Bdellovibrio bacteriovorus: one gene and its partner. The protein of the gene in region 1 binds, or shares a complex with, the protein of each later gene. Links are inferred from orthologs where the notes say so. Each region holds a gene or a part of one and is shown in the gene's direction. Other genes may lie near its edges. The genes, in order: trxA and trxB.

The links.
Region 2: the proteins of trxA (region 1) and trxB are in contact, whole or in part, in a crystal structure (PDB 1F6M), measured with the Escherichia coli proteins. The link is inferred for Bdellovibrio bacteriovorus from one-to-one orthologs.

Annotation. Positions count from the first base shown.
Region 1 is NZ_LUKD01000001.1:21,882-37,131, reverse strand. The notes cover bases 4,390-7,119. They hold trxA (thioredoxin), read left to right. Parts: upstream 4,390-5,456; coding sequence 5,457-5,783; downstream 5,784-7,119. Other genes in these bases: AZI87_RS00120 (iron-containing redox enzyme family protein), read right to left, coding at 6,739-7,119; AZI87_RS00125 (hypothetical protein), read left to right, coding at 5,992-6,663; AZI87_RS00135 (hypothetical protein), read left to right, coding at 4,390-5,384. Also shown: AZI87_RS00155 (tetratricopeptide repeat protein), read left to right, coding at 1-291; AZI87_RS00150 (LysM peptidoglycan-binding domain-containing protein), read left to right, coding at 321-1,943; AZI87_RS00145 (DNA-processing protein DprA), read left to right, coding at 1,986-2,933; LPS export ABC transporter permease LptF, read right to left, coding at 3,106-4,209; more of AZI87_RS00135, read left to right, coding at 4,338-4,389; more of AZI87_RS00120, read right to left, coding at 7,120-7,383; AZI87_RS00115 (hypothetical protein), read right to left, coding at 7,416-8,090; AZI87_RS00110 (lytic transglycosylase domain-containing protein), read right to left, coding at 8,268-8,987; rod shape-determining protein RodA, read right to left, coding at 9,669-10,793; mrdA (penicillin-binding protein 2), read right to left, coding at 10,796-12,787; AZI87_RS00090 (hypothetical protein), read right to left, coding at 12,784-13,320; rod shape-determining protein MreC, read right to left, coding at 13,317-14,366; AZI87_RS00080 (SurA N-terminal domain-containing protein), read left to right, coding at 14,542-15,250. UniProt on the Escherichia coli protein: Participates in various redox reactions through the reversible oxidation of its active center dithiol to a disulfide and catalyzes dithiol-disulfide exchange reactions.
Region 2 is NZ_LUKD01000001.1:1,798,172-1,813,540, forward strand. What follows is about bases 6,996-9,844. They hold trxB (thioredoxin-disulfide reductase), read left to right. Parts: upstream 6,996-7,872; coding sequence 7,873-8,817; downstream 8,818-9,844. Other genes in these bases: AZI87_RS08700 (hypothetical protein), read left to right, coding at 7,119-7,427; AZI87_RS08705 (2Fe-2S iron-sulfur cluster-binding protein), read right to left, coding at 7,479-7,766; AZI87_RS08715 (response regulator), read left to right, coding at 8,825-9,322; AZI87_RS08720 (hypothetical protein), read left to right, coding at 9,448-9,844. In the rest of the region: speA (biosynthetic arginine decarboxylase), read right to left, coding at 1-420; leuS (leucine--tRNA ligase), read right to left, coding at 546-2,939; AZI87_RS08680 (GGDEF domain-containing response regulator), read left to right, coding at 3,165-4,163; AZI87_RS08685 (cation diffusion facilitator family transporter), read left to right, coding at 4,203-5,237; tRNA (guanine(46)-N(7))-methyltransferase TrmB, read left to right, coding at 5,215-5,913; AZI87_RS08695 (hypothetical protein), read right to left, coding at 5,914-6,987; more of AZI87_RS08720, read left to right, coding at 9,845-10,185; AZI87_RS08725 (S8 family serine peptidase), read left to right, coding at 10,172-11,878; AZI87_RS08730 (hypothetical protein), read right to left, coding at 11,901-12,971; AZI87_RS08735 (PilZ domain-containing protein), read right to left, coding at 13,334-14,176; AZI87_RS08740 (ABC transporter ATP-binding protein), read right to left, coding at 14,232-15,200; AZI87_RS08745 (ABC transporter ATP-binding protein), read right to left, coding at 15,203-15,369.

The DNA of each region.
Region 1 (15,250 bases):
TTGCTTTCAAGATTTCCGCAAAGTTCTTACGCGGACAACGCACTTTTTCTTGCCGGTCGCATGGCCGTGGATCACAACAACTTCGCAGAAGCCGTAAAATACTTTGCTCGTATTGAAAAAGAATATCCTCGCAGCAACAAAGTGGCGGCGGCAAAATTCGCAAAAGCCATGACGTACAAACGCATGAACTTGCCGGAATATGCGCTCATGACTTTGAAAGAAGTGCGCACAAAATATCCTGGCAGCCCGGAATCCTTCCGTGCTGACGCTGAAATCAGAATGACGAAATAAGAAATTCACTTCGCAAGGACGCATAAGTGATGAAAAAAAAGTTCTCGGTTCTTTTAGCAATGATTTTTTGTGCACTTGTTGCGCAGGCGCAAGACACACCTCCTGATACCACTTGGGAGTCAGATCCTTTGGATGTGTTAGAACCTCAGCAACCTCAAGAAACAGTGGAACCGACAGTTCCTGAGTTCAAAGAAATTGATGAGTCTGGACAATCTGCGGAAACTCCTGCGCCGGATATTCCTGCTGAAGACATTTCTACGCCAGCCGCTACAGATTTGCCACCGACGACGCCAGATGCTGCTCCAACAACTTTTGGAACAAGTGAACCGGATTATTCTCGCGAAGCCGAATTTCACCGCATTTACAAAACCTACAACGAGCAGCCAACTTCTGTCGAAGCGTGGGAAAAAGCCGTAGGTGCTCGTGAATCAGAAACTTACCAAGTTCAAAAAGGAGATACACTTTCCGGTATCTCCACAACTTTCTTCGGGGATCCTTTATTCTGGCCAAAAATTTGGTCTTTGAATAAAGGACAGATTTTAAATCCGCATGAAATTGATCCAGGGATGAGTGTGCAATTCTTCCCGGGCAGCATGGATGATGCGCCGACTTTGGATGTCGGTGAAACTGCAGTCATTGACCAAAAAGCAAGTAATGGCAACGAAGAGGCCGCCGCTGCGGGAAATGCTGCCGTTGGGGGAACAATTCCACGGGCTCGCAAAAAAACGCCCCTTTTAAAATCGTTGCCACCAAGTTTGCCTCAGTACCGCATGGGGGCATTGGGAGCAGCTAAAGTGCAACTGCAAGTAGAGCTGCCGAAAACTCAGTTCCCGACAGCTTTAGAAAATCTAGAATATTACATCCAAGATACTCCGGCGTATGGAGCAGGTGTAGTGACTGCAGCAGAGCTCGATATGAAAACAGCCGGTGAGCACCAGTATGTTTTCGTGCAGCTTGAAAATGGCGGTGGCTCTAAAGAATACGTGGCGCAAAGAAACGTCGGAACGGTGCCAGATCCTGCGCAAAAAGGTCGCATGGGTCATATGGTTGAAATCCAAGGCGAGATTGAAATTTTAGAGCGTGTGAATGATCAAAAAAACATCTATCGCGCGATTGTTAAAAGATCTCTGCAGCCCGTTCAAGTGGGTGCGGTTTTAACGCCAGGAAAGCTGCCTGTAATTGATCCTTCTCCAGGAGCAGTGAGTTCGGGAGTGGGCGCTAAAATCATGGGTGGACACTTTGAAGCAAAAAGAAAACTATTTGGTTCGAACTCATTGGTGTTCCTAGATGCGGGAACAAATCAAGGATTGCAAGAAGGTCAAACTTTAGCCATCTTCGCGGATGAGCGTGTTCGTAATAGAAAGAATAATGCTTTGACGAATGACCGTATGATTGGCACAGCAAAAATTGTGAAAGTCTCTGGAAACTTTGCGACGGCCTATATCACGAAAGCTTCTGAAGATATTTTGCTAGGCGACTATGTGGGAAGTGCAACGTCGCATGCGACGAACTATACGGAGCCTGTCGCAGCTCCTAGTCAGACGGAACCTGCGGTGGATCAAGATTTCGAAAAAGATTTTGAAGATGCACCGACTGCGACTCCTGAAAGCTCACCGGAATCCGGAAGCGACGACTTAGACCTTGAATTATAATGAAGCTTAAAAGCCTCTGCGAATTGCAGGGGCTTTTTGCTTATGAACGATCTTTATTCTTTATCGCAAATTATTAAGTCTCATCCATTATACACTCTTCAAAAAGATTCTCTTTTGCATTTGTATCGTACACTCGGGGGCACGGGCCGTCTGGATGCAGAAACATTGATGGATGAATTAAAAATCCTATCGCCGGATCTTTTTACGGCCTTACAAAAGAATCACACGCTTTTTAAAAATCACTGCGAAGAAACCGTGAAGCTAAAACTTCAAGGGGTGCAGATGGTTTGCTATGGCGAAGCGCTTTATCCTTCTTCGTGCTATTGGATGGAGGAGCCTCCTTTGACGTTAAGTTTTCTAGGGTCACCTGCATGGCTCAACGAACGCACGCTAGCCGTCGTCGGCAGTCGCGAGCCGACATTTGAATCAATGCAGTGGATGGAAAAAGAATTTGCTCCGTTCTGTGATAAAGAAAAGCCGTGCGTGATTAGTGGAGGTGCGCGCGGTATCGATCAAAAATCTCACTCGACAGCTTTGCGCAAAGACACGACAACCGTTGTAGTTTTGCCATCTGGCTTGGGAAATCTGTATCCTGCGAACTTACAGGAGTGGGTTGCGCCGATTTTAAATCGCGGAGGTTGTTTCATCAGCGAGTACGCCTACGAACAGAAAATGCATAAGCATCTTTTCCATCATCGGAATCGTTTGATCGCGGCATTGGGTCGCGCGACTTTGTTGGTTGAGGCCAAAAAGCGCAGTGGAACACTGATTACGGCACAGCAGTCTTTGCAGCTGGGACGTCCGGTATGGGTGGTGCCGGGGCACCCTTTAGATCCACACTTTACAGGGAGCTTAGAATTGTTAGTGGACGGTGCATTGTTGGTCCGCGATGCTCACGATTTATCCATGCACTTTGGCGTAGAAATGGAAAATTCAAAGTCGCTGGCGGCACCAATAGGAGACTCTGAAATCGCTCACCACTACCGGTAGTGTGTTATCTAAGTTGCCAAAATTGTTCAGAAAAAAATGAAATGATCTAAAAAAATCTTTTGCAAGGTCGAGGGAATGCCCCTACCATTTGATTTAAGGGAGGGGCGATGTGGTCAAGGATGACCGTGGTAGTATGGATGCTACTGCATCGCTCTAATTTTCGACCGCAGTCTTAGTTCCAATTCCTTCTTAAAGATTCCATACCTAAAAGAGCAAAAATAAAATTCGGAGCCCAGATCGCTACAGGCACAGGCAAGCTTCCTGAGCGCGCCATACCTTCAGCAGCGACGTACAACGTCCAATACAGAATGATAAGGCCAATACATAGGATCATACCGCCAGCCTTCGCGGCACGACGGTTTGTGGTCGTTCCTAGCCCCACGCCAATCATCGCAAAGACCACACATAAAAAAGTGATCGCCAAGCGTTTGTGATATTCCGTGCGTAAGGTGCGCTCCAGTTCCTCGTCTTTAAGATCTTCTTTGAGGCGGCTGCGCACTTCGTTCAAAGTTAAAGACTGGGGAGATTTTTTTTTCTCTTCAATGTTCACAGGTTCAGAGAATCTGACATCGTATGTATCAAAGCTGATCTTCGTGTGAGTTTTGGCCTGACGGTGGATTTCTCCGTCTTTAAGGCGCAGAAGTATATCGTGGCCGGGGCGCTCTTTATCGGGAATGATTTCACCTTCTTTAGAGATGATCGTCAAAGGCACGTCGCCGGTTTTTTCATCGTAAATAAACACGTTCTTAAGTAGGCCTTTGTCCGAGTTCACTTCATTTGCATAGACGACCATATCAAAAAAACCTTCAGAGAAAGTTCCTTCTTTGATCACAGCGCCGGCTTTGGTGTTTGCCAGGCGTGAGTACAAAACTTCAAACTGGCGATTTCCCCAAGGTGCGATGTTGAAGGACATCTGAGCTGAAATCGCGCCGACAAAAAGCGATAACACAACTGCTGGCAACAGCAGTGTGCCCATCGGAAGTCCCGACGCCTTCATCGCGACGATTTCTGAGTCTTGACTCAATCTTCCGTAGGTTAAAAGAACGGAAAAGAGCAAGGCCATCGGAAAGAGCACTGGCAAAAGAGAAATGACAACATAACCGATAATCTCGGCGATGGTTTTAAGAGTCACGCCGTGGACCAGAGCAAATTCGGTCAGGCGCAAAACCTGAAACATGAGGATGATCGAAATAAAGACCATCAGTCCCAAAATGAAGCTGGGAAGCATTTCAAAAAAAATGTACTGCGCAGCTTTTTTCCCGTGAAAGATACTCAAAAGCAGTCTCCGTTGTGAAGTCCCATTGTAGTCCGCCGAATTAAAGGAGTCATCGCGTCCATCGTCTAGTACAGACAGTTTGTCTCTGCGATATTGACCCGATCCATTGCATATCCGACAATAGATGTATGAACAAGATTCTTTTGGTGTACGAGGATTACGCAGATCTTATGTCTGTTGAGGCGACTTTGAAAAAAGTGGGCTTCGATGTCATTGGTCTTTCCAGCGAGTATTCCATCGCAGAACAGATGCTCGCATTCAATCCGGATCTTGTTGTTGGTAATGGGAAGGGTGGTAAAGTCAGTTCGTTGGGCGTTGGCAAACGTTTGAAAGAGATGACGCGCTGGCAGGGAAAGTCTGTGCTTATTTTTCCCGCAAACTTCAAACCCAATCCACAAGAGTTGATCCGCATTCGCGTAGATATGATTCTTGAAGCCCCTGTAGCTCCTTTAAGACTTGTTCAAGTGATTGGAAAAATCTTAGGACATGATGAAGCGGTTCTTTTAGAGCGCTTGAATAAAGCCATGCATGTGGAAAGTCCGCAGAAGGCGGGCGGTAACAGCATTGTCGGTGGTAAGGCCGGAACTGAAAACGAAGCTATTTACGTTAAAGGTGTCGTTCCCGAGGGTGCTGAAGAAGGCACTGGCGATGCTTCTTTGCAGTCAGAAAGAATTCACGAAGAATCTCAACAGTTCACGCTAAACCCTGAAGAAGAGACGAAAAAATTCTCTTTTAAGTTTGGCGATCGCATGTCTGAAGCCACGTCGGAAAAAGCATCGACGAACAGTGAAGAGTCGGCGTTCCCGGATGTTGATTTGAAGGCTTTGGAGCGCGAACTTTTAGGTGGCGGTGCTCCTGAAGTGGAGCGCGTGGATGTTCTTGATAATACGGCGGCCGAAGACGAGAGTCTTGCTGTAACGGGCTCTTCGGATGTGGCCCCGGAAATTCAGGCGAAGGCCAAGGCCGATCTTGAAAAGGCGGAAGAAGGTCTTAAGGACCGTGTCTCTAAATACAGCAATATCGTCGCAGATGTGAAGGTCTCTCCGAAAAGCACCGTGACCCGAGTTGAGGCGCGTCGACGCCAAAGAGAGCTTGCCGCTCATTGGGATGGTCAAAACCTCAGCGATCTCGATAAGTTACGCCAAGAGTTCGCCAAAGCGCTGTTTAAAAAGTAATTGCTCCGCGCATACCTTGACGATAGACCTTTTGATGTTCAAATTAGTAAGAGAATATTACGGAGGCCATTCATGGGCACATTTACGAAACCTGTCACTGACAGTTCATTTGAAACAGAAGTACTTAACTCTTCAACTCCCGTCCTAGTGGATTTCTGGGCTGAGTGGTGCGGACCTTGTCGCGCGCTAGCTCCTAAGCTTGAAGAAGTCGCTCAAGAGTTGGGTCAAAAAGTGAAGATCGTAAAGGTGAATGTTGATGAGAACCCAGGAACTCCAGGTAAATATGGTATCCGCGGAATTCCAGCAATGTTGCTATTCAAAGGTGGCAGCGAAGTGGGTCAACTTGTTGGTAACCACCCGAAAGATGCGATCTTGGATTTCTTGAACAAGAACGTATAATTTCCCTCGACAGAGCGAAGTAAACAAAAACCCTGCTTGTAAAAAAGCGGGGTTTTTTTATGTCAAAACCCCGTTAATTTTTCCCTGGTGTCCGCAATCGTTGCAACTCAGTAAGATTTAACTTGCTGAGCCGTCTGATTGGACAAAAGGCAAATTGCTGGCTATCTTTGAACTACTCACATAAGGTGAGTGTATGCAGGGGTTAGAAATGTCTATTGAAGTTGTTGAAGTTCGCCAGCAAGATGTGGCCTTACTCGTTGAGAAGTTCAAAGCTGCATCTCAAAAAATCTGTATGATGTTTGCTACGGAGGGTGTTTACAGAAAACCTTACGTTGAAGGTTTGCCTCATTTTCAAGCATGTTCTTACGAAAAAATGCAAGAGATCGTTACTAGCATCACTTTCTTCAAAGAGCTTTGTGAAGAACAAATTGCAGAAGGTTATAAGTTAAAAGACAACTCAAGTTTCGTATGGAGAGCCTTCCGCAAACTTGATTTCATTCCTCGTGCGGATGTCTTCAATCACATGACGGATGAAAATCTTGTCGAAATCTATTCTGTAGATAACAAACAGCTTTACCGCAATTTCAAATTCTTTGAATGCTGCTCTTACACTTTGGAAGAGCTGTACTCTGTCGAGTGGTGGAATCTTTATGAGCGCAATGCTGCGATGACAATGAAGATTTTCGATCTGGGCGTGAAGGTAGCTACAGGTGAAATCCCTGACAGCCATGTTCCTGATATCGAGCCGCATCTTCTAAAAGAAGTGAAAGAAGACGGACAATCATTCATGCAACAAGTGAAATTGATCAGTCCTTTGAAGCGCAACAAACGTGTTGAAGGTTTGTTGGTGATTGAGACCGCAGAACCAGTTCACAACTAGTTCTTAAATTGTTGATTCTTAAAATAGAAAAGGCACCCAAGGGGTGCCTTTTCTATTTTTGAATTCGTGTTCTGTTTATGCGGCTTTGCGTGCCTTTGTTTTACATTGTTCTGCCATTCTTTCGACCATACGGGAATAAAGGACCGCCGATTGCAGCATATTCTTGGCTATATAGTCGCAATCTTTTTCACTTAAAAGTTCCAAGAATTTTTGACCCTCTTCATAGTGATCCTGATCGACAACCGCATGCACTCTTAAGTGCACCGTCGCTTTTTTTCCGTAGTGTTTTTCAAGCACTTCTAAAAGCTTAGGCCCGTGGAACTTCGCTGCGCCTTCAAGCAAGAAAGCGTATCCACAGAGTGAAAGTGGATTTTCAAACTCGATCCAGTAATACTGCAATTGACGGATCATCTCGGTCTCTGGCAGCTCGGGATATTGCTCCAGCTTACCGCCCATGTTTTCTAAATCTTTTAAAGGCATGAAATCGTGATTCAGTTCCTCTTGGATATGGTGAAGCATGGCATAGTGGTGATCGCGATCATCCACGGGCAGGCGAGCCGCTGAAAGAGCCAAAAACTTTGTCGTGTGGCGAATCAGATAATAAGTCTGCGCCAGCCAGTTTTTATAAAAGTCCGGATTGTCCCAAGGGCAATCCATGATTTTGTCACCCAAGGCTTTGATTTCGCGATCCATGATCGTAGCTAATTTTTTTTTCTCCATACGTCCCTCATTTGGTTTAAGTTGAAAAATGACTAAGCAATTTTTAAATGGCGTTTTTTAACAGGCTGATCACTGATGAGATCAGTGTGGTTGATTTTTGCATTCCAAAGTTCGTTCACCATTTTGGCTAAAAACGGGTCGGAGAGTTCTTTGGTTTCTGTTTTCTTTAAGAACAATAATTGACACGGATATTTTCCGCGCATGATTTCGCCCATCGGGCGCATGCCAAAGCGTTGGGCTTTTTCATGAATCTTATAATCCATACGAGCGACGGCAAGCAGGCCATCCCACGGGGACGCCTCAAAGGCCTTCATGCTGAGGGCGCTAATAATATCGGCGACCTTAAAGCCGGGCTTGCTTAACTGGTAAGAAGTATTCACCCCTAAATATTCAAGCGACATATAGGTATGGGCCCCTTCGGCTTGAAACTTTTTAACCAGCTCAGGCGTGAAGGGTTCCATATAGCGATGCTCTAGGTGAGAGCTCGCGCGGTCGTCAAAAACGCTGTACATGTGGAAGGCTAAGACTTCGTCAGTCTCCACATCCTTTAGGCAGGTGATGACTTCGTTGCGATAGAAGTCGTCCGTATGCAAAGACTCAAAGATTCCGTCGTAAACTTGTTTCCAAGTTTCATATACCTGATTGGTGAGTTTCGCTGTTTCGTCAGTGAGTATACGTGGGTTGAACAGATAGTACTGATACTTCATGAAATTCCCCCAAAATGTTCAGATAGAAGCTTTTCGGGAGGAATCAATTTTCTTTGAAGAGTGAATTTGATACGTACTTAAATTTAATGTTTCCGTACTTTATTGGTGCGTATAAAAAGTGGAAATTTGCAGAAAGGCTTAGGAGAGAAAAGTGCTTCTCTCTCCTAAGCTAGAACATTAGTTAGACGCGACAACCATGTTTGTGCTGTTAGAAAGTTTCGCGTAAATTTCGCCGTAGTTTTTCATCACGCGAGAGTTGTATTCCGCAGGCTTCATGTTTTTGGCAAGAAGGCGGCGCACATTCAATGGTCCCATGTTATACGCGCTAACGTATTTCACGGCTTTTTTGTCAAACTTGCCGCGAAGGTAGCTCATGTAAGCAAGACCGATGCGGATATTGGCAGAAGGGTTTTCCAAAGTCTTCTTACCATTCCAAGGAAGTTTGAATTTTTTCGCGATCCATTCTGCTGTGTCAGGTTTAATTTGCATCAAACCAATTTCACCGAAGCGACCCAAAGCCAATGGATTGAATTTACTTTCTGTTTTGATCACTGCAAGAACAAACACAGGATCTAAATTGTGTTTCGCTGCTTCAGTAATAACAGTGCGAGAGATATTGCGTGCTTGGCCTTTCCAGCGAGGAGCTAAAGAGCTTTGCACTTTATCGTAAATCATTTCATTCAAAGTCGCAGTGCCTTCTACTTTTTGGGCACCGCTACCTTTATAGTCTGAACCTAATAGTTCTTTAGCGTGCGAGATGCGAGAAGCTTCATTCACGCTTTCGATACCGATCTTGTTCACGGCAGGCCATTGAACGAAATCGAAGTTATTAAAAAGAACCAACGTGAGCGTTGCGGCTGCTATCACTTTTCCTGTATTGAGATGTTTCGTTTTCATAACCGCTACCTCCTGATGTAAGTAGGTAAGTTCAAGGGTCATGCCGTCGGTGTAAGCTTTTGTTTTTCTTGGATTCTTAGAATGAAGCGCCTATTAAAGTTGATTGGTTTGAGCTGGCTTGGAGGGGTGTCAACCAATGTGTTGACGGTGTCTGATCATTGGTTAGTCGTTCTAGGACGAATTCTCTTTTCGAGGCGTTCTTGGTGAGACGGTTCTTTGTGGGGCCGGAATCGCTTCGGGCGACGGCTTTCCCTTTGTGGGAGGGCTTTATGGCTATCGTCTCTTCGCGAGGCACGCCGTCGTGGCTCAATCGGCGCCGCGCATTCGCGCGGTTCGCGCATCCTGCGCCGCCGAAGGCCTCGCTTCGGACGAGATCCATAAAGCCCTCCCACAAAGGGAAAGCTGTGCTGATGCGGATTTCGTTGCTTCGAACTGTCTTGAAGGTTGTTCGTTTTGAGATCGCTTTATATGACTAGTCGATCAGCGTTTTTTTGGTTGAGGATTTGAAGCTCGAACGAATTTAGTGTTCTTGGAATTAGGAAAATAAAAGCTAGGGTGGTCGATGTTGAAAGTCTAACGAAGATGTTGAGATGAAAACGAAAGATATTTTTTGTCGTTCAGCGCGGTTCGTTTTGGAAATAAAAAAAGCCCTTCTGTTGAAGGGCTTTTTTGTTTTCTTTTTTAGAATAGATATCTTCGGTAGGCTACGCTGCTGACTATTCCTAGGCCGGCCATGGTGGTTAGCATGGAGGAGCCTCCGTAGCTGAGGAGTGGTAAGGGGACGCCTACGATGGGGAGGAGGCCTATGACCATTCCTATGTTTACGAACATGTGCCAGAAGATGTAGCACAGGACGCCGACGGTTAAGAGGGCTCCGAATTTGTCGCGGGCGTTGGTGGCTATTCTGATTCCTGTGATGAAGAGGAACGCGAACAGGCCGATGACGGCGATACTTCCTACAAAGCCGTGTTCTTCGCTAAGTACTGAGTAAATGAAATCGGTGTGGCGTTCTGGAAGGAATTCTAGTTGGGACTGAGTTCCTTTCATGAAGCCTTTTCCGAAGAAGCGGCCAGAGCCTACGGCGATTTTGGATTGGATGCTGTTGTATCCCGTTCCTCTGGGGTCGCTAGCTGGAGAAAGGAAAGTGAAGATACGATTTTTTTGATAGTCGTGCAGGACGAACTTCCATGCAATAGGAAGGGCGATGATTCCTAGAACGATGATTGTTGCTAAGATGCTCTTTCTGATTTTTGCAAAGATCAGCATCGACCCGCCGATTGCGGCTAGCATCATCGCGGTTCCTAAGTCAGGTTGTTCTACAACCAGACCGAATGGGATTAAAAGAGCTACTAAAGGTCCGATCAACTCTTTCAGTCCCATACCGGGGCCGTGAGTGTTTCTGGTTGCTAGGATTTTGGCCATCAACATGATCAGTGCTAACTTCATTGTTTCTGAAGGTTGATAACGGAAGAATCCAAGATCAATCCAACGTTGGGCTCCCAAAGCCACTTTACCGAAGAAGGTTACGTACAGGATAGCTCCCAGATTAAGAACGTAGACGATCAGGGCGATCCTGCTGACGACGGAATAATCTAATAAAGTCACCACCAAGAATACTGTCCAACCAACGGCCAACCACATGATCTGAGAAATGAACAGCGAAGCCACGTCGACCGTTGTCGGGCCGTGAGTGGCGCTGTACAGATTGATAAGACCGATCACATTCAACGCCAAGATGACGATGATTAAGTTGATATCTAATTTTTTGAAGAGTGTTCGCTCTTCAACGTGTAACGACGTAAACACCCTTATTCTCCTTCTGCAGGTTCAGGGATAGGGCCTGTAGGAGCTGTAGCGCGTTTTTGCCCTTTGGCTTTCAGCGCGGCTTCAATCACCTCAGGATGATATTTCTCAAAGTAGGCTTGCACGATATCGCGGACGATGGGAGCGGCTCCCGTACTGCCGTGACACGAATGTTCTGCTAAAGCGGCAATCGTGATTTCGGGATTGTCTGCCGGAGCAAACGCCACGAACCAACCGTGGTGGCGCATGTGAATAGGACGGCTTTCACACTTTGCATAAATTTGATCTGCAGAAAAGCCCATGACCTGCGCGGTGCCGGTTTTACCAGCCATCTGCACGCCAGGAACTTTCCAGTGTTTCGCCGTACCGCGATCACCGTTGGCCACGCGACGCATACCTTCTTTGACGACTTTGAAAGTCTCTGGAGAAATATGCACGCCGTTGGGTTGAGTTTGTTGAAGATCGCGCACCACTTGCGGGAAGTTTTCGCGCAAAACTTTTCCATCCTGATCGATGATCTTACGAACCAAGAATGGCTTAACAACTTTTCCTTCAGTGCCGATTGAGTTGTAAGCAATCGCCATCGATAAAGGTGTTACGTTGACGAAACCTTGCCCGATCGCAGTACTTAAGTTTTCACCTGGTTGCCATTCTTCACCGACAGTGGCTTTTTTCCAAGCCGAGTTCGGCATCGTTCCTGACACTTCACGAGAAAGTTCGATGCCGGTTTTTTGACCGATACCCAGAAGGCTGATGTAGTCATACATCTTATCTACACCCAGCGCGATACCCATCTTATAGAAGAACACGTTTGAAGATCTTTCCAAAGCTTCATAAACCGTGATGTTACCGTGACCGCCTTTTAAGTGGTCATGGTAAGGACGGCGTCCAAAGTAGAACACACCAGGCGCACTGACGATCGTTGTCGGCGTTATCACTTTTTCTTGAAGTGCCGGCACCGCCACTAACGGTTTAAATGTTGAACCGGGAGAGTTATGATCTTGAATAACTTTATTGCGAAGTGGCTTAAACGGATCATTGATCAAGCGGGACCATGTCTGCGCCGAAATACCCGTAGAAAACTCATTCGGATCAAAAGAAGGAGTGCTGACCCATGCTAAGATCTCGCCGTTTGTTTTCATCGCGACCACGGCGCCAATACGATTTAGTGCCATGAAGGATTTGAAAGCGGCCTCTTGGATGTCGCGGTCAATAGTCAGAACAGCGTTGTTACCGTGAACCGGAATCAAGTCTTTGATTTGTTCACCGTAAATATTTGGAGTCTGGGTGACAGTTTCGCGTCCGTGGGCATCGACTTGAATAAAGCTGACACCATCCGCACCGCGAATGTCTTTTTCCAGGGTCTCTTCCAAACCACTCTTACCGATGATATCACCTTGTTCAAAGAGCAGCGTGCCTTTGTAAAGCTCGTTCAGAACGGGAAGCTGACGTTTAGAGATCTCGCCGACGTAACCGAAAAGTTGTGCGCCATTATCTTTAAGAGGGTAGTAGCGCACGATGGATTCACGGATCTCAAGTCCCGGTGTATCCAAACGCATGCGTTTAAGACGGAAGACTTCTTCGCGGCTTAAGTTTTCTTTCAGACGAATCTGTGCAAACGGTCCGTTTTGACGACGGCTCTTTGTCACTTTCAAAACGACTTTGTCTGGCTCCATGCCTAGCACGGGTCCTACAGTTTTTGAAAGCTCTTCCAAGTTCTCAATATATTGAGGAGAAAGAATCGCTTCAAAGCCCGGCAGGTTTTCCACCAGAACTTTTCCATCACGGTCCAACATCAATCCGCGGGGAGCGGTGATCTTGTTTTGCTTGATACGATTTTTTTCCGAGAACTCACGCAGCTCATTTCCCGAGATCACTTGCAGATACCACAAGCGGATCGAGAAAATAGTCAGAGCAAACGCAATAGCGATGTAAAAGATTTTATACCGGCTGTGGTACTCTTTTGCCTCATCCGGATTACTTACGTAAGTACTCATAACTCCAATCCCCCAGGCTCGTGCATCAGTTCATCCTGAGTGATCTTGTCGATTTTTGCTAAGATCCAGTACATCGGGAAGGCAAATGATGGAGTAAGAACAATCTGTACTAAGCGATCAACAATCTCAAAGCTCGCAGGATTTTTTTCTAACACCATCGAAGAGAAGAAATAAATCAGGTGATAGGCGACGGCTGAGAATCCGCACATGATTGTATAATATCCAGAGCCACTCCAAAAGACGCGTGTTTTGATCGCATAGACCAAAGTGAAGAGGATTAATAAACTAATCCACATCATCTTTAAAGGCATTGCCGTGAACGACAGCAAAATGAAGCCCATCGCGTATACGGTGAGAATGGCCGGGAACGGTTTACGATAAAGGATCACATACACAATAAGGTTCAACCAAAGGAGGGGAGAAGGAACATTCCCAAAAAGTTCGAACCAAAAAGTTGTCTGTAAGCCTGCTACCAAAATTAAGACCGCAAATAATACGAGAAAATTCAGAATAGCATTCCAGCGGATCTTCACTGTGGTTTCTCCTCAGGCTTTTTAGGAGTTTGCGCTGGAGTTGCCACTGGCGAAGGTTTCGCTACCGGTTTTACAGCCGGTGTTGCTGTCGCAGTTGGTTTGGCAGTCGCCGCAGGGCTTGCAGCGGGGGTAGCAACTGGAGCCGCCGTTGCTGCTCCGTTTGCGCCTTCGACTGTGTCACCTTCTGTGGCTGCTTGGGGAGCATATTTGTCTCCGAAGTCTTCGGCAGCGGCGGAAAGAACAACAAACACTTCTTCAACTTTATAAGGATCGACGACCGGGCGAAGATCAACTTTCAAGCTGACGCTGAAAGTTTTCTTTTCAACGGACTCTACCACCGCGACAGGGAAGCCTTTTGGAAAGATATTATCCAAGCCACCGGTAACAACCATATCGCCTTCCTGCACGTCTTCCGTACGCTCCACGTACTTTAACTGCAAAGTGCTAGCGTATTGGCTTTTTCCTTCGACGATACCGCGCGCGCGCGTTCTTTGGATCAAACCATCAACCACGGCGTAACGATCCGTGATCAACATTACATGCGAAGTGAATGGTTCAGGTTTAAAGATGTAACCTAGAACACCACCGGTCGTGATAACAGCTTGGCCGGCCTTCAGGCCGTCGTTGGTTCCTTTGTTGATGGTGACCGTGTTGTGATCAATAACCAAGTCGCGGCCGATCACTTGTGCGGCCATCAAGCTCATTTTCGTTTGCTCTTTAAACGTCAGCAAGCCACGAAGACGATCATTCTCTAGAAGCAGTTCGTTCATTTTTTCTAAACGCGCTTGCAACTCGTTGTTGGTGCTTTTTAATTCTTCACTGTGTTTTTTGATATTGATAAGATTGACGTACATGGCGGTTGTATCAGTGACACCATGACTGAAGCCGTAAAATGTTTCCGATACGGCGCTAGCCAACATCGTAAATGGTTTCGAAAGCCAGTTTGATTCCTGAGGTCTTTGCTGCATGTTGATAGAGATTAGTGGCAAAGCCAAAACAATCCCGATCATCACAAGTTTCTTGAGATCAAAGTTGAAAAAGTTCAAAGGTTCCCCTCTATGCTGTGTATGGTTACCGCGATTTCTGAAAGTGCGTCCTCGTGGTAATATTCAAACGCTAGTCAAAAGAACCAATTATTTCAACAATTTCCCCTTGAAAAAATGCAAAATTCGTTGGGTAATGGAACCGCTTTCAAAAGTTGTTTAAGGAAGGATAAAGTTTATGAGCGAAAATATGGCTGATAAAATGAAGAGAAAACTCTCTGGTAAGAGTGTGACAGCTATCATTCTCTTCGGCGCGATCATTCTGGTATTCGTGTTTTTCGGATTGCCGGGGCGCTTGGGTGCAGGTGTTGGTTCGGTGGCGCGTGTGAATAACAGCCTGATCTCTGTTGCTGACTTCCAGCAGGAAGAAAACCGTATTCAGCAGTACTACCAAAACCTCTTCGGAAGCCAGATGGATTTTAGCTCTCAGCGTCAACTGCTTCGCCAGCAGGCTCTTGAGAATCTTGTGCGCATGGAGCTTGTTTCTCAAGCTGCACAGAAAAACGGCATTCTAACAACAGACGCCGAAGTTGCTAACTTTATCGTTAAAGACATTCCATTTTTCCAACAGAACGGACAGTTCCAACGCGAGTTCTACAGCCGTTATCTTGAGTCTACGCGTTCAACTCCAGGTGATTTCGAAAACAAGGTTCGTAAAGATATCGCCAACGTGCGCACGCGTCAGATGTTTGAGTTGGCTGCAAAACCAACAGCTGTCGAACTTAAAAAGATTCAAGAGTTGAAATCTCAAAAGATCAACGTGATGTTCGCTCGTGTTGATTCGGAAGCGGCGACAAAAGCTCTTTCTAAGGAAAAAGCTGACGCAGCTGTGAAAGCTTTGGACGAAGCCTTGGCTAAGGGCGACGAAGCGGCCGTGAACGCGCAAC
Region 2 (15,369 bases), 1.8 Mb from region 1 along the record:
TTCCGTGTTCATCAAAGCAAGAACGACAAGAAGCTCTGGCTTAGAGCCGCACTCAAGACCCATAGAAAAGCCACGGCCGTATTTCACCAGCTCTTGCACCAAGTGACGTTGTTGGTTCACCTTGATCGGGTAAACGCCACGGTATTGGCCTTTGTAACCATGATCGGCAAAAGCTTTTTGGAAACAACCGTTCAAAAGCTCTACGCGAGATTTAATAATTTCTGGAAAACGGATCATGATAGGAACGCGGATACCACGGTCCAAAAGATCCTGAGTAAGTTCGAACAAGTCTACAGAAGGTCCACTTGCTCCCATTGGAGTAACAGAGACATTGCCTGCTCCGTTAATTCTGAAATAACCGTTGCCCCAGTTGTTAATCCCATAAAGCTCAGCACTTTTTTCAGGACTCCAATTTGACATCTCTTTTGGCCCTCACTCTTCTTTCTTTTACGAAAGAGGTTATATTTTCTAGCGGGGCCGTAAAGATTTTTTTTGAAAATCTGGTCCTTTTCGGGCGCCCGCGAGGCACCCGCGAAGGTGCCAGTTTATTTCACGATCAAATTTAAAATTCTGCCGGCTTTATAAATCACTTTGTCAGGATTTTTTCCAGCTAAAACTGCAGACACTCCGGCTACGGCTTTCGCCGCCGCTAAAGCTTCGTCTTCTGAAGCCGTCGGGCTTACTTCGATCGTGCCGCGCATTTTTCCATTCACTTGCACGCCGATAGTCACAGTGTCGTCAGCGACGAGGGTACTATCATATTTTGGCCATGGAGCCAAAGAGCAAAGTCCTTCTCCGCCCATTTTTTCCCACAATTCTTCGGCCAAATGTGGAGCAAAAGGAGCCAAGATTTGCACCAGCGGTTTTAGAGCCTCTTCTGAGCGGCACTCGGCCTTATAAAGCTCGTTCACCAAGATCATCATCGCGCTGATCGCCGTGTTAAAGCTCATGCTTTCGATGTCTTCTGTGACTTTCTTGATCGTTTTATGAACTAATTTCTTAATGTCATCTGGAGCCGCGCCTTTTGTAGCCACATATTGGCCTTCGTCGCTGACCACCAAGCGGCTGATGCGATCCAAGAAACGCTTCACGCCGTCAATACCTGTTGGCGCCCACGGTTTATCCTTGTCGACAGGTCCCATGAAGCTGATAAATGTTCTCATTGCGTCGGCGCCGTGGCTTTTTGCAATGGTGTCAGGAGAAATCACGTTTCCACGAGATTTCGACATTTTTTCGCCATCAGGTCCCAAGATCATTCCTTGGTGAAGAAGCTTTTGGAAAGGCTCATCATGAGTGACAAGACCGCAGTCAAAAAGAACCTTCATCCAGAAGCGCGAGTAAAGAAGATGGCCGACCGTATGCTCGGGTCCACCGACGTAAAGATCCACTGGCATCCAGTATTTCTCGGCTTCCGCACTGAAAGGCGCTTGATCATTTTTTGGGTCGATGTAACGCAAGAAATACCAAGAAGAACCCGCCGCACCTGGCATAGTGTCGGTTTCGCGTCTTCCTTCTTTACCATCACGAGAATAATGAACCCATTCGGCATTGCGAGCTAGAGGGGCCTCGCCCGTGTCAGCAGGTTCGTAATCTGCCACCTCTGGAAGAATCACTGGAAGTTCGTTCACAGGAACTCCGCGAGAACCATCGGCAAAGTGAACAATTGGGAACGGTTCGCCCCAGTAGCGTTGACGACTGAAAAGCCAGTCACGCAATTTATATTGCACTTCGCGCACGCCCAGTTTTTTACTTTCAAGATGCGAAAGCATTTTCTTGATAGCGTCTGCTTTTGAGAGGCCATTTAGGAAGTCTGAATTCACCAAAGTGCCATCGCCTTCAAATGGCAATGTTTCGCCACCCTCAAGAACGCGCTTTACTGGTAAATTAAATTTTGTCGCGAATTCAAAATCGCGAGCATCATGACCTGGAACCGCCATAATAGCGCCGGTGCCGTAGTCTAAAAGAACGTAGTCCGCAATCCACACCGGAATCTTTTCACCCGTAATTGGATGAAGAGCATAAGCGCCGGTGAAAACTCCCGTCTTATCTGTTGTAGCTTTACGTTCCACTTCCGACTTGCGCGAAGTCGCTTCAACATAAGCTTCTACAGATGATTTTTCCGCAGCGGTCGTGATTTTTTTTACGAGCTCATGTTCTGGAGCCATGACCATGAAGCTGACACCGAACAATGTATCCGGGCGAGTCGTGAAAACCTCAAAAGATTCTGACGTGCCGTCTACTTTGAAAGTAATGCGTGCGCCTTCGCTTTTGCCGATCCAGTTGCGTTGCGCCTCTTTGGTTCTTTCTGGCCAGTCTACTTTGTCTAAATCGTTCAAAAGACGTTCAGCGTAGTCCGTGATTTTAAGCATCCACTGTTTCATCGGAACGCGGATAACGGGATGTCCACCACGTTCGGACTTGCCATCGATGACTTCGTCGTTCGCCAAAACTGTTTTCAAAGCCGGGCACCAGTTCACAGGAACTTCTTTTTGGTAAGCTAGGCCGCGTTCGTAAAGTTTTAAGAAAATAAATTGAGTCCACTTGTAGTAGCTTGGTTCGCACGTGGAGATCTCGCGGCTCCAATCAAAGCTAAATCCGTAAGACTGAAGTGTGTTGCGGAAGCTTTCAATCGCTTTTTGAGTTGTGATGGCCGGATGGATTCCAGTTTGGATGGCATACTGCTCTGCCGGTAATCCGAAGGCATCGTAGCCCATGGGATGAAGAACGTTAAAACCGTTCACACGTTTGTAGCGTGAAACGATATCACCGGGGGTGTAAGAAGCCATATGACCGATGTGCAATCCCGAGCCTGATGGGTAGGGGAACATGTCCAGAGCATAGTATTTAGGTTTCTTGCTATTTGACTCAGCTTGAAACGCTTTTTGCTCGGCCCATTTTTTTTGCCATTTCGATTCAATTTCAGAGAAGTTCAAACTCATAACGGACATCCTTACAAACGTTTAAGTACTCCGTTTAGTCCTATACAAAAACACCCTCAAATTCAACGTATATGCAGTCGCAAACAAGTCTGTTTTGCAAAACGCCGTTCCGCAATCTGGCCCAAGATTTAGGTCCAGCCCAGACCTCGTCGATGGATCAGAATTTTCCTTAATCAAATCTCGAAATTAACCGATGAGTGAGGCAGACGTTACACTGGTATGTAGATGAGTTTTGAAAACAGCTCCAAACAACCTAAAAGTCGCCGCATTCTAGTAATCGACGACGATAAAGACAGCTTAGAGATTCTTTTAGAACCTCTGAGATGGGAAGGCTATGACGCTCGTGGTGTCACCACTGAAAAAGAAGCGCACAACCTTATCGAGACTTGGATTCCTCAGGTTGTCATCCTGGACTGGATGGCTCCGTCCATGGCGGGCTTAAGAGTTCTAAAAACCATACGTGAAAGACTGAATCACGTTTCTTGTGTGTTCGTTTCTGAAAATTCCAGCACTGAAGCGATTATTGAAGCCCTGGATTCAGGTGCCGACGATTACATTGTAAAACCTTTTGTTCCTCTTGAATTATTAGCTCGCATCCGTACGCAATTGCGTATTCGTGACTTGCATGAGCAACTTCTTTACGCCAACGAAAAACTGAAAGAGCTTGTTGATACCGACGACTTAACGGGTCTGTACAATATGCGTTCGCTTTATCAGCGTTTGGATTTCGAGATGGAGCGTGGTCGCCGTTTCCACCGTGACGTCTGTGTTGTCATGATGGATATGGATTATTTCAAAACTGTGAATGATGGACACGATCACTTGTTCGGAAGTTACGTTCTTTCCGAAGTGGGTAAAATCATTCGCGCCAACACTCGCAATATCGACATCCCGGCTCGTTACGGTGGAGACGAATTCCTGGTTGTTTTGACGGAAACCAATCACGAAGGCGCTATGTACTTCTGTGAACGTTTGCGTGAGAACATTCAGAAGACGACTTTCCGTAATGGAGAGGACTCAATCAAATTAACGGCTTCTGTGGGTTTTGCCATCACCATCCCTGGTGAAAATATCAGTGCCCGCGAGCTGGTTCGCCGTGCCGACCATGCGCTTTATGATGCGAAACGTGGCGGTCGCAATATGGTTTGTTATTACAAGCCAGAACAGGCTCCTGTGGTGGAACTCAAGTCTGCCGCGCAAAAACGCCGAAAAGCAGCAGGTTAGTCATTGACGAACTAAGAGGGATCAACGAAAACCCTCTATATGGCGTCAGACATTCTTTCAGACTCAGCAAATAAAATTAGAAATCGAGCCGCATGGATTTCCGCCATCGCAAGTTTTTTGATATTTGCCTTAAAGATGGGCGCTTATCGTATTACCGGCTCGACCGCCGTTTTATCCGATGCTCTTGAAAGTATTGTGAACGTCGTGGCCTCTTTAGTAGCTTTGTATGTCGTTCGTTTTGCCGCTCAACCTGCCGATCATGAACATCCTTATGGACATGGTAAAGCAGAGTCTTTTAGTTCGGCCTTTGAAGGTGGTCTGATCTTCTTTGCGGCCTTGATGATTATTTACGAGAGTATCAAGGCCCTGATCTATCACGAGCCGACTCAACAACTCGAGATCGGTTTGTTAGTGGTCGCGGTTGCAGCTTTGTTAAATTTGGGTCTTGGGCTTTATTTAAAACACATCGGTAAAACTCATCATTCTGACGCTCTTAAAGCCAGTGGTGCTCATGTCATTTCGGATGTGCTTACGACTGCAGGCGTGATGGTGGGGCTGGGTTTGGTTCTGCTGACGGATCTTCAGTGGATAGATCCTGTTGTCGCTATCTTGGTCGGATTGCAGCTGGCATATTCCGGATACAAAATTGTACGTGAATCCCTAGGTATTTTGATGGACGAGCAGGATGAGGAAATCTTAGAGGATCTCACAGATGTTTTGGCGAAATGTCGCGAGCCCGGCGTGATTGATATTCATCATTTACGCATCATTCGTTCGGGACGTTTTCATCACGTTGATGCTCACATGGTCATTCCTGAATATTGGGATATCGTGAAAGCACATGATCTGATTCATCGCTATGAATCTTGTGTGGTGGCGGCTTATAAGTTTGATGGAGAGCTCGCTTTTCACTTAGACCCATGTAAAAAATCCTACTGCCGCGCTTGCGATGTCTTGACGTGCCCTATTCGACAGCAGCCCTATGAGAGTTTGCGTCCGTTCACAGTGAAAAGCTTGACCGACGGCCCTCGTCCGACTAATCAAGGGGCCTATGACAATCCCGGTTCCACGTAGACGAATCAATATCACTAAAGATTTACCAAACCAAAACGCCTATACCTTGGCGTTGAACGGTGAGTATGCTCACGTTGCCTTTGACGAGCTTCGTGCTCCTCTGAATAAAGGCAAATGGCGTTCGGATGTTTTTAAAGCCGATGCGGCTTTGCCAATGGACGTGGAAGTCGGAACGGGGAACGGAACTTACTTCGCTCATCATGCGAAGACTCACTCACAACGTCTGCTGGTGGGATTAGAGCTTAAGTATAAGCCTTTGATCCAAACTATTCGTCGCGCGGTGACCGATGGCTGCAAAAACGCGGCGATCGCTCGCTATCACGCCTTCAATATCGAAGAGCTTTTCACTGAAGGTGAGATTGACAATGTTTACATCCACTTTCCAGATCCTTGGACTTCGCCTAAGAAACCCAAGAATCGTTTTGTTTGTAAGCAAAACTTGGATATTCTGTATCGCTTGCAGAAGCCGGGTTCCTTCATCAATTTCAAAACAGACTCTTTGGTTTATTTCTTGTGGGCGATGGATGAAATCCGTCAGTCTTCTTACAAGATTATTTTTGAAACTCAGGATTTGCATAATTCTGAAATGAAAGACCAAAATTTCGAAACTGCATTCGAAAAGATCTTCTTGCGTGAAGGTATTAAAATTAATTTCGTGCGCCTGCAAAAAGTTTAATTACTTAAAGAATAGCGGAACCACTTCGATCGCGATCAGCACAATGATGATGATCTCTAAAAGTTGGTTCCGTTTTTCGTTAGCCTCACCCACGAACAGCCGGGACACTTGCGCCAGGTTTGAAAGTTTTTGGTCGACACTGTCTTTCCAGTCCTTAAAGCGCAGTCTTTGCGAGGCGGCGCGGAAGATCTTTGCCAAATAGAAATCCCCGACCACTTTCATGGTGTTCTCAACGCTTTCAACGGTGTCTGAGATGTCGAGATAAATTTGGGCTGCTTCTCTTGATAAACGCGAATAGTGATTCTGAAAAATACTGAAACGTTTTTTCTCTAAAGAAGAATACAAGTAAGTCAGTCTTTCATCCAAAAGATCGTCGTAATAGCGCATTTCCAGCAACTGACAAAGAGAGAACTCGATGACGTCAATGATGTCCGTCGATCCAGAAGGTTCAATAATTAAAGCCGAATTCCAGTCGATAACCGCCAGATCATCTTGGCTGTATTGAAATGTGCTGTCCAAAATCGTCTTTTTAATTTGTTCAGACAGAGTTTCGTTATTTTCGGACAGAATCAAACGAAAGACATCGTAACGATTAAAGACTTCCATCGCGTTTTTTTCGCAGCCTTCAAGGCTTTGAAAGAAATAGCACGCGTAGTCTTCATAAGTTTCCCAGTTCACCGTGGAAACCGGACGACCTAATCCTGTAACGATCTGCTCTACACGTTTTTTCGCTAAGTCATGAAGGTTTGAATCATTTTCTAGGAAGTTACCCAATGCAATTAGGCGCTCCCAAGTCAGTCCTTTAGGAAGAATGAAGGACATCGTTAAAGAGACTGCACCGAAATGCCAAATCTTGGCTGTCACTTCTAAATCCAGTGGGTGACCTAAAGCACTGTACTTTGAGTTTTCAATCACCAGTGAAAGAGGAGGCTGATTGATGATCATCGCTTTGGATGAGCGGTTTAAACGGAAACGTTGGGCAGACGACGACATCTCGAAGTGGCGTTGCACACCTTCAAGGTTCACGTCTTTTCCGATATCAAATACGCGATAAATATGAATACGTCCGTTCATATAAATAGGCTATCGCGGCCAAGAAGACGTGTCAGTTGTTCAATTTGTAACTCAAGGTCCTGCGTCAAACAGCAGTTTGATCATGTTGGGCAAAAATCCGTTTATAATATTTTATAACGACGGAGGTAGATATGAAGCTCCTACTAGGGCTGATCCTTTCGGCACTTGTGTTAACGGCCGTAGTTGACACCGTTTTCGCTGCGATTCCTCCCGAACGTGATTCTGCGCAATTCATCGCCCCAAGTGAATCAATGACAGTCCTTCGAGGGAATGTGTCCTTGTGTAATTCCGAACGACCTCATGGGGGAAAGAAAGGATTGTCTTATATCCAGCTTGGTAAGGGCCCGTGTGCGGCCCAAGTCGCTACACCAATTGGATGGGATCGACCTGAAGAAGAAGCGACTTCTCCTGGAATTCCATTTGAAGGAAAAGGTCTATAAGTTTCGTTACCTTTATCGAGAGCCGCTTCTGCACCCCAAATAAATCTGTTTTTACCAGTACGTTGCATCGACGGTGACGTCGCCAATCACTTGAGTTTGGCAGCTAATGCGAACATCTTTTGGCAGATCTTTAGACTCCCTTAAGAAGGCCTCGGTTTCGTTTTCCGGGGTCAAATTCTCTTTGCCTTCCACAATGGTGATCTTGCACTTGGCGCAAACACCATCACCATCGCAACTTGAAGCGACGGGGAGGCCGGCTTCAAGAAGAGATTTCATCAGGTTTGCCCCCGAAGGAACCTCGAAAGCGGGACGATTTTTTTTAAACGAAATCAAAGGCATGGCTCATTGTAGCTGACGCAGTCCAAAACGTGCAAAGAAGTAATGAAAACAAGCCTGTTTGTGGTAGCCTAGGGGCGTAAATTGGTCCCTATTTTGTGAGGTTTCTATGACTCAAGATACTAAAGTTGAAAACGTGATTATTATCGGCTCAGGCCCTGCAGGTTTGACAGCGGCTGTTTACACATCTCGCGCGAATTTAGAACCATTGATGATCGAGGGCGAAGAAGCCGGTGGTCAATTGATGACGACAACAGAAGTGGAAAACTTCCCTGGCTTTGAGCATGGAATCACGGGACCTGATCTTATCACAGTGATGAGAAAACAAGCCGAAAGATTTGGAACTCGCTTTATCACTCGCAACGTGACGAAAGTGGATTTCTCGCAACGTCCATTCAAAGTTTGGATTGGTGACAAACTTCATTTAGCAAAATCAATCATCATTTCAACAGGCGCCAGTGCGAAGTACTTGGGTCTTCCTTCAGAAAGACAGTATTCAAACCGTGGGGTATCCGCGTGTGCAACTTGTGACGGGGCTTTCTTCCGCAACCAAGAAATTGGTGTTGTCGGTGGTGGTGACACAGCGATGGAAGAGGCCACTTTCCTAACTCGTTTTGCTTCTAAAGTTTATGTGATCCATAGACGCGATCATTTCCGCGCTTCCAAAATCATGGCTGAACGTGTGATGAAAAATCCAAAGATCGAAGTTCTTTGGAACACGGAAGTCACCGAAGTTATGGGCGATGGCAAAAGCATGACAAGCGCTAAGATCAGAGACGTCAACACGGGTGAGGTGAAAGATCTTGGTATTACGGGTCTATTCCTAGCCATTGGCCATAAGCCAAATACAGACCTTTTCAAAGGTATGTTGGATATGAATGAGACAGGGTATTTGATTACACAGCCAAACACGACCTATACTAATATTCCAGGTGTCTTTGCGGCCGGAGACGTGCAAGATCACGTATACCGCCAAGCCATCACGGCAGCCGGTACAGGCTGTATGGCAGCTATTGATGCTGAAAGATGGTTAGAAGCTCAAGGTTCTCACTAAGGAATGTATGAAGGATAAAAGAATCAACACGAAGGATTTAGTCGATAAAATCGAGAAGATGACGAAGGCGCGCATCGCAAGCCAAGACGTTGTCTCTTTAGATCAATTTCGTGAGGCGAAGAAGAAACTTGATCCCAAAGTGATCTTGGTCATCGAAGATGACGAGACCATGCGTTTGGCGATGAAGAGAATTCTAGAAACTGAAGGTTATGTGACAAAGCTTGCCGCTGACGCCACGGAACTTTCTACGGCCTTGGATGACCATCCGGTTGATTTGATTCTGATGGATGTAGGTCTTCCGTGGGTGAACGGTTTTGAACTGGCTCAGCTTCTGAAAGACCACCGTGATCTTAAAAAGATTCCGTTGGTTTTCGTTTCTGGCAAAGCCACCGAAGACGACATGAAAAAAGCTTTCGAAATCGGCGCTGATGACTATATCAAAAAGCCTTTCGACGTCGAAAAGCTTAAGAAAACTGTTCAGACACTTCTTAAATTGAACGAGTAGTTCAAGGGCCTTAGACGAAGGTACTGTCTCAGTCCGAGACCCTAAGGCCAGCTCCACAATTTCTCAATAGTCCTAGCGGAAAATAATGAGCATCCTGTTAGTAAACAAGCTAAAATAGGAAGCTCATGGCACGTCGGTTATCCATAGTCATTTTATTGATCGTATTAGGGGGAGCGGCTCTTTATTTTTGGAATAAAGGGGCTTCTTCGTCAGTAATGACTGCAAACACTGATGCTTCTTCCATCTCATCATCAACAAAGGACAATGAGTCCACTTCTACTGCCACCGTGGCAGTGGAATCTGCTGAGAAAACTCAAACCACTGAAATTGCTTCGAACCAAGAGCCAGCGCAGATGGTGCCGCGCAAGTTAAGACTTCCGAAATCCGAGAGTGGAAAAGTTAAGTTGAATCTTCAGAATGCGGAATTTGTTGATTCACGCATATTTGAAGAAACGGACTGGAAAATTTGGAAAAATGTTAGAGCAATTCCCAAAGTTGCCGGAGAACCTCCTCAAGAGATTGTAGGAGACACATCTGCTTATTATCTCGTGAAAGATGAGGGCGCAGATCCAAATGCATTTGTGGCTGCAAACCCTGTGGTCGTCTATGATCCGCGGCTAGGAATTCCGGGGATAGTCACGGGACGATTCTCTGTAGTTTTAAAAAGCGGAATTTCTACAGATCTCTTAACTCAAAACTTGGGGTTAAAAATCCTAAGCGGCTTTCCAGATATACGAACATACTTTGTGACCTCGCCAACGGAACCATTCGATTTAAAAGAACTACAAGACGTTTTGAATAGTGACCCCGGTATTGAGAGTGTCGAAATGGAAATTTTAAGAAAACGATATGAAAAGAATTAGCCATAAAACACGCATTCTTATATCGCTTATATTGGCAGGTTCCGTCACCGCGCTCTTTTTTACGAATTGTGCAGAGAGTACCTTTTCTGCTGCCGAGCCAGATAAAACAGGCGCCGATCCTCTTTTGGAGCTTGCATGGCATATCAATAACACTGCTCAAAAAGTTTTTTCATCAAAGTCTGGCGAGCCTGGGAATGATCTTAATCTTCTTCAAACTTGGCAAAGCGGATATTCGGGAAAAGGAATTAAAATTCTTGTCTCTGATGATGGAGTTGAAGATACGCACGAAGATTTGAAAAAAAATTTCCTTAGCGGCGTGTCTCTTGACTTCACAGGTGCTTATCCGTGGGTCTCAGCGACCGCGTCTCCAAAGCATGCTGAAGATAATCATGGTACGTCGGTTGCTGGTTTGATCGCAGCCACTGCTTCCAATGGAGTAGGAACCAAAGGAGTGGCATATCAGGCCTCAATTGCGTCTGCTAATTACATCGCGTATGGGCAAGATCAAGATGATGATAAAACTATTGCGCAGGCTGCCGGGGATTTCGATATTTATAATATGAGTTGGGGTTTTGACCAAAATATACTTCACGTTCCTTTATCGTCTTTTCTAGCTCAAATGAAATTTAAGGTAATGAACGGACGCTCAGGTAGAGGTTCGGTTTATGTTAAAGCTGCAGGGAACTCGTTCTTTATTTTGTGTCGTGGCTCCGAAGAGGAATATTGTGTAGGCAACTCAGGCTTCGACTCTGACAACAGTACGCCGTACACTTTGATCGTAGCAGCCTTAAATGCTCAAGGGTACGCCGCAAGCTATTCATCTCCGGGTTCAAACATTTGGATCTCCTCTTTTGGTGGGGAATTCGGGGACGATTCTCCAGCAATGATAACGACTGATCGTATGGGGTGTTCGAAGGGATTTTCGGTTTCAAACATCAATAGTAAGGTTGCTTTTGAGCGTGGCGCGAACGGGAATTCGGCCTGTAACTATACAGCTACTTTTAATGGAACGTCCTCCGCGGCACCAATTCTTGCTGGTGTTGTCGCTTTGTTAATGGAAGCTAACCCAAATCTTTCATGGCGTGATATAAAATATATTCTCGCAAAGACAGCCGTTCCGGTGAACTACGTTACTTCGGGTGTAATATCACATCCTTTGGAAGTTACGCCTACGGGGTATGCTTGGGAGCAGCCATGGATTGTGAATGGTGCGGGTTTTAAATTTCACAATTGGTACGGCTTTGGAAAAGTGGATGTCGACGCTGCAGTGAAAATGGCGAAGCAATACGTTTCTCAGCTGGGAACCTATACCGAAACTGATTGGGCTCATACTTCGGGAAGTATTTCTGCGAGTATACCCGACAATAATGCCGCAGGTACAAGCAGTCTTATAGTTGTAAATGACGTCATCAAAATCGAATCCGTTCAAATTAAAGTGTCGGTCACACATCCCGACGTCTCGGAACTGGCTTTGGAATTGATATCTCCTTCTGGTAAAAAGAGCATTCTTGTGAATATGCGAAATTCCTTGTCAGGCCTAGCCAACTTTACCGAATCCAGTGCCGTTTTTCTGACAAATGCATTCTATCAAGAGAGTAGTCAAGGCGCGTGGACCTTGAAAGTAGTTGACGGTAAAAGCGGTAACACAGGAACGTTAACTCAATGGAAAATCAATTTCACGGGTGGTAGATAGAAGGCACCTTCCGGTGCCTTTTTTAATTCCCTACAAACATCGAACTTATACAATTCGTTTGCAGACTTGTCCCGGTGAAGGGCACGGTCCCAACGCGAGTCAGAGTCTTCGTCGTTGAATCATAAGTGAATTTTTCAATCACGTTCGCTAAAGATGTGGATCCATTCGCTACATATACAAAACCTGTTTCAGCATCATAGGTCATCGCTGAAGGGCCGTAAATCACACTGGTGTTGTTGTAGGCGACAGTCGGCGATCCAATCGTGACGGTCGAGGCGGTTTCGGTTATGGGATAGGAAATTATCATATTCGAAGCCGCAGTCGTACTTCCCGTTGCGATCAAAACATCATTCGACGAAGGAATGTAAACCATGGCTGTCGGCAAAGCCGTTGTCGGAGTGATCGATGTGCTTGCTAAACAATCTGCCGCTGAAACATAGCCCGTGCTTTTTATCGCGTTTAACTTGTTATTAGGAGCAGCGGCGGCATGGGTATAAAGGATGTGTCCATACGTCGGAGTCACGGCCACACTTGAAATCAAGGTTGTCGTTGTCGCACAAGCTCCACCCGGTGCGTTCACATAGGCCGCGGTCCCCACGCGACTTTTCGCTGCGAACTTTTCAATCGAGCTTGATTTGCTGATGAGAAGAGCCCCATCAGAGGCAACAATCATACTTCTCATCACCGCATTCAGAGCCGTCGAGTTCGTAAAATAGGTCTGATATTGATTTCCATTTGAAGACTTCGTCACTCGATCCACACGACGCCCACTGGTGTTCTCGACCAAAGAAAGAACGGTGTTGTCATCGTGATTGATAACGGTGATAGGCGCATCGCCCGGCGAAGCCGCGTTGTAGTCAACGATGATGTCATGGATATTTCCGGTCGCTAGATTCACACGGGAGATCGTGCGCGAAGGGGATGTCGGCGTAGGTCCCCCGGCATAACAACTTCCGCTAGCAATATAAAGAAAGCGTGTTGGATTTGTGGCTTGATCGTTTTCGCTCGAACCATCATCTTCAACCTGTTGCTCGCAAGCCGTTGCTAACATCAGAGTCACTACTAAGAGAACCAAGTACTTCACTGTACTCATATTGTTGTCTCCTTTACGTCCTACCTAAAAAATATCGGCGCGATGTTAAGGAGCCTTGACTAAAACACTCGCTTTCTAGACCAAAAATGTTTCATTGCGAGATGTTCATGTAACCGAATTTTTATTCAAGGAAAAACTATGCCGAGGTCTCGTTCATAATTGTGAAGAGAAGCCGATGAGTATTTTGAATTATATAAATAACTTTGCAGCCACCTTTGCACGTTTCGACAATCTGCAAATATTTTCCTAAATGGGTAGAAGAGAAATCTTCTACCCATTTTTTTTGAAAGTGCCTGCTTACTTTTTGGGTCTACGGCGCAGCAATTGATGCGCCGTAGACCCAAAAAAGAAGCAGGCACCTTTTAGCCGGCGCTTCGGCGGACTTGGTCTTGGTAGATGACGTAGGCTTTAAGAAGAGCGTCCAGACGCAAGGTCATGGCGACGTCTTGTTCGATGAACATCAAGCGGCGTGGGTCTGTCATGTCTCCGACGATTTTTGCGCGGAAAAGCAGACGGGCTTTTGATGGATCGGGTTCAAATGGATTTACGATAATAAGATCGAAGGGTTTATTCAAAAAGTCTCGCGGGATCTCATCTTCCAACATCGTACCGCTTAAAGAAATATTCTTTGAGTAAGTGCGGAATGAACGAATCTTAGAAACCAGAACGACTTCGATTTTAAAGTTATGACGAGGATCGCGACGACGATCGGCTCCACTTGGTTCTGCTTTTGGAGCTGGTGCTGGATCCGCTTTTTTCTTTGTGGATTCAGGTTTAATTTTCGCGATCTTTTTCAGATCTAACTCATCACCATTGAAGTCTTGATGATGATAGCCACCGAACTCTTGTTGCTTCAAGGGCGCTTCTCCTACAACCACTTGTGTGTAAGGGCTGTCAGACGAAGATTGTGTCGGCGGAGCGTTGTGAGTAGCCGTTAAAGTGTCATCAGGAACAGAGCCAGGTGATGTGAAAGCAGGTTCTGCCGGACGAGGAGGTTGCGCCATGACGAAGTATTTTTGATCCGACGTTAAGAACTCCTTAACGCTGATCCATTCTTCCCAACCGGGTGTCCAAAGAAAGTATTTATGATGTGATGTAGAGTCTAAAGACAGCAAAGTGACCTGCGCTTGAACAACAGACATCGGTTTTGTCTGTTTCTTAGTTTCAGCGTCGTAGATGATCCAAACTTTGCCTTGCGTTTTCATAGACTCCCCAGGTTACGCAACCTAGGGAGTTTATCGGAAAAAATAGGTAACTTCTTTATACGCGAATGCAGGCCGCGATATGATCCGGAGATTTTAGCTCCAAAGGCGGGACTATGGTCTTGCAATCCTCGATAGCCATAGGGCAGCGAGGGTGGAAATGACAGCCTGTAGGAGGGCTGATTGGCGACGGCACGTCCCCAGTCAAAATGATACGCTCGTCACGACGGCGAGGATCTGGAACTGGGATTGCTGACATCAGGGCTTTCGTATAGGGATGTTTCGGATTGCGGTAAAGCTCTTCAGCCTCTGCCATTTCAACGATTTTTCCCAAGTACATAACAGCCACACGTGTTGAAACGTGTTCAACCACCTTCAAGTCATGCGCAATAAAGATGTATGTAAGACCGAGCTTTTGTTGAAGCTCCATCAAAAGATTGATCACTTGTGCTTGGATCGAAACGTCCAAGGCTGAAACCGGCTCGTCACACACGATCAATTCAGGGTTCACCGCCAAAGCACGGGCAATACCCACACGCTGACGTTGACCGCCCGAGAATTCATGCGGGTAACGGTTCAAATGCTCACGACGAAGACCCACAAGGTCGATCAATTCGTGAATACGGTCCTGACGATCTTTCACCGAGCCATAAAGGTTGTGAATGATCAACGGCTCCTCAAGGATCGAACCGATCGTCATGCGCGGATTCAAAGAAGCAAACGGGTCTTGGAAGATGATTTGCATTTTTTTACGCATGTCACGCAACTCTTCACCTTGAATGTGCGTGATATCTTTACCGTTGTAAGAAATTTTTCCAGAAGTCGTGTCATGAAGACGAATCAAGCAACGACCCAAAGTAGATTTACCGCAACCGGATTCACCCACCAGGCCTAGCGTTTCGCCTTTTTTAAGTTCAAAGGAAATACCTTGAACCGCTTTTACCGAAGCCACTTCACGGCTGAAAAGTCCGCCATAGATCGGAAAGCTTTTAGTGACATTTTCAACTTTCAAAAGAGGAGTGCTCATTCTTATTTTACCTCTTCAGTCAAAGGGTGGTAGCAAGCCACTTTATGAATACCGCGAAGGTTTTCAAGTGACGGATAAGACTCGCGGCAATCGGCCTGAGCGTAAGGACAACGATCCGCAAAACGACAACCCTTAGGAAGATTGTACAAGCTAGGAACCATGCCTTTGA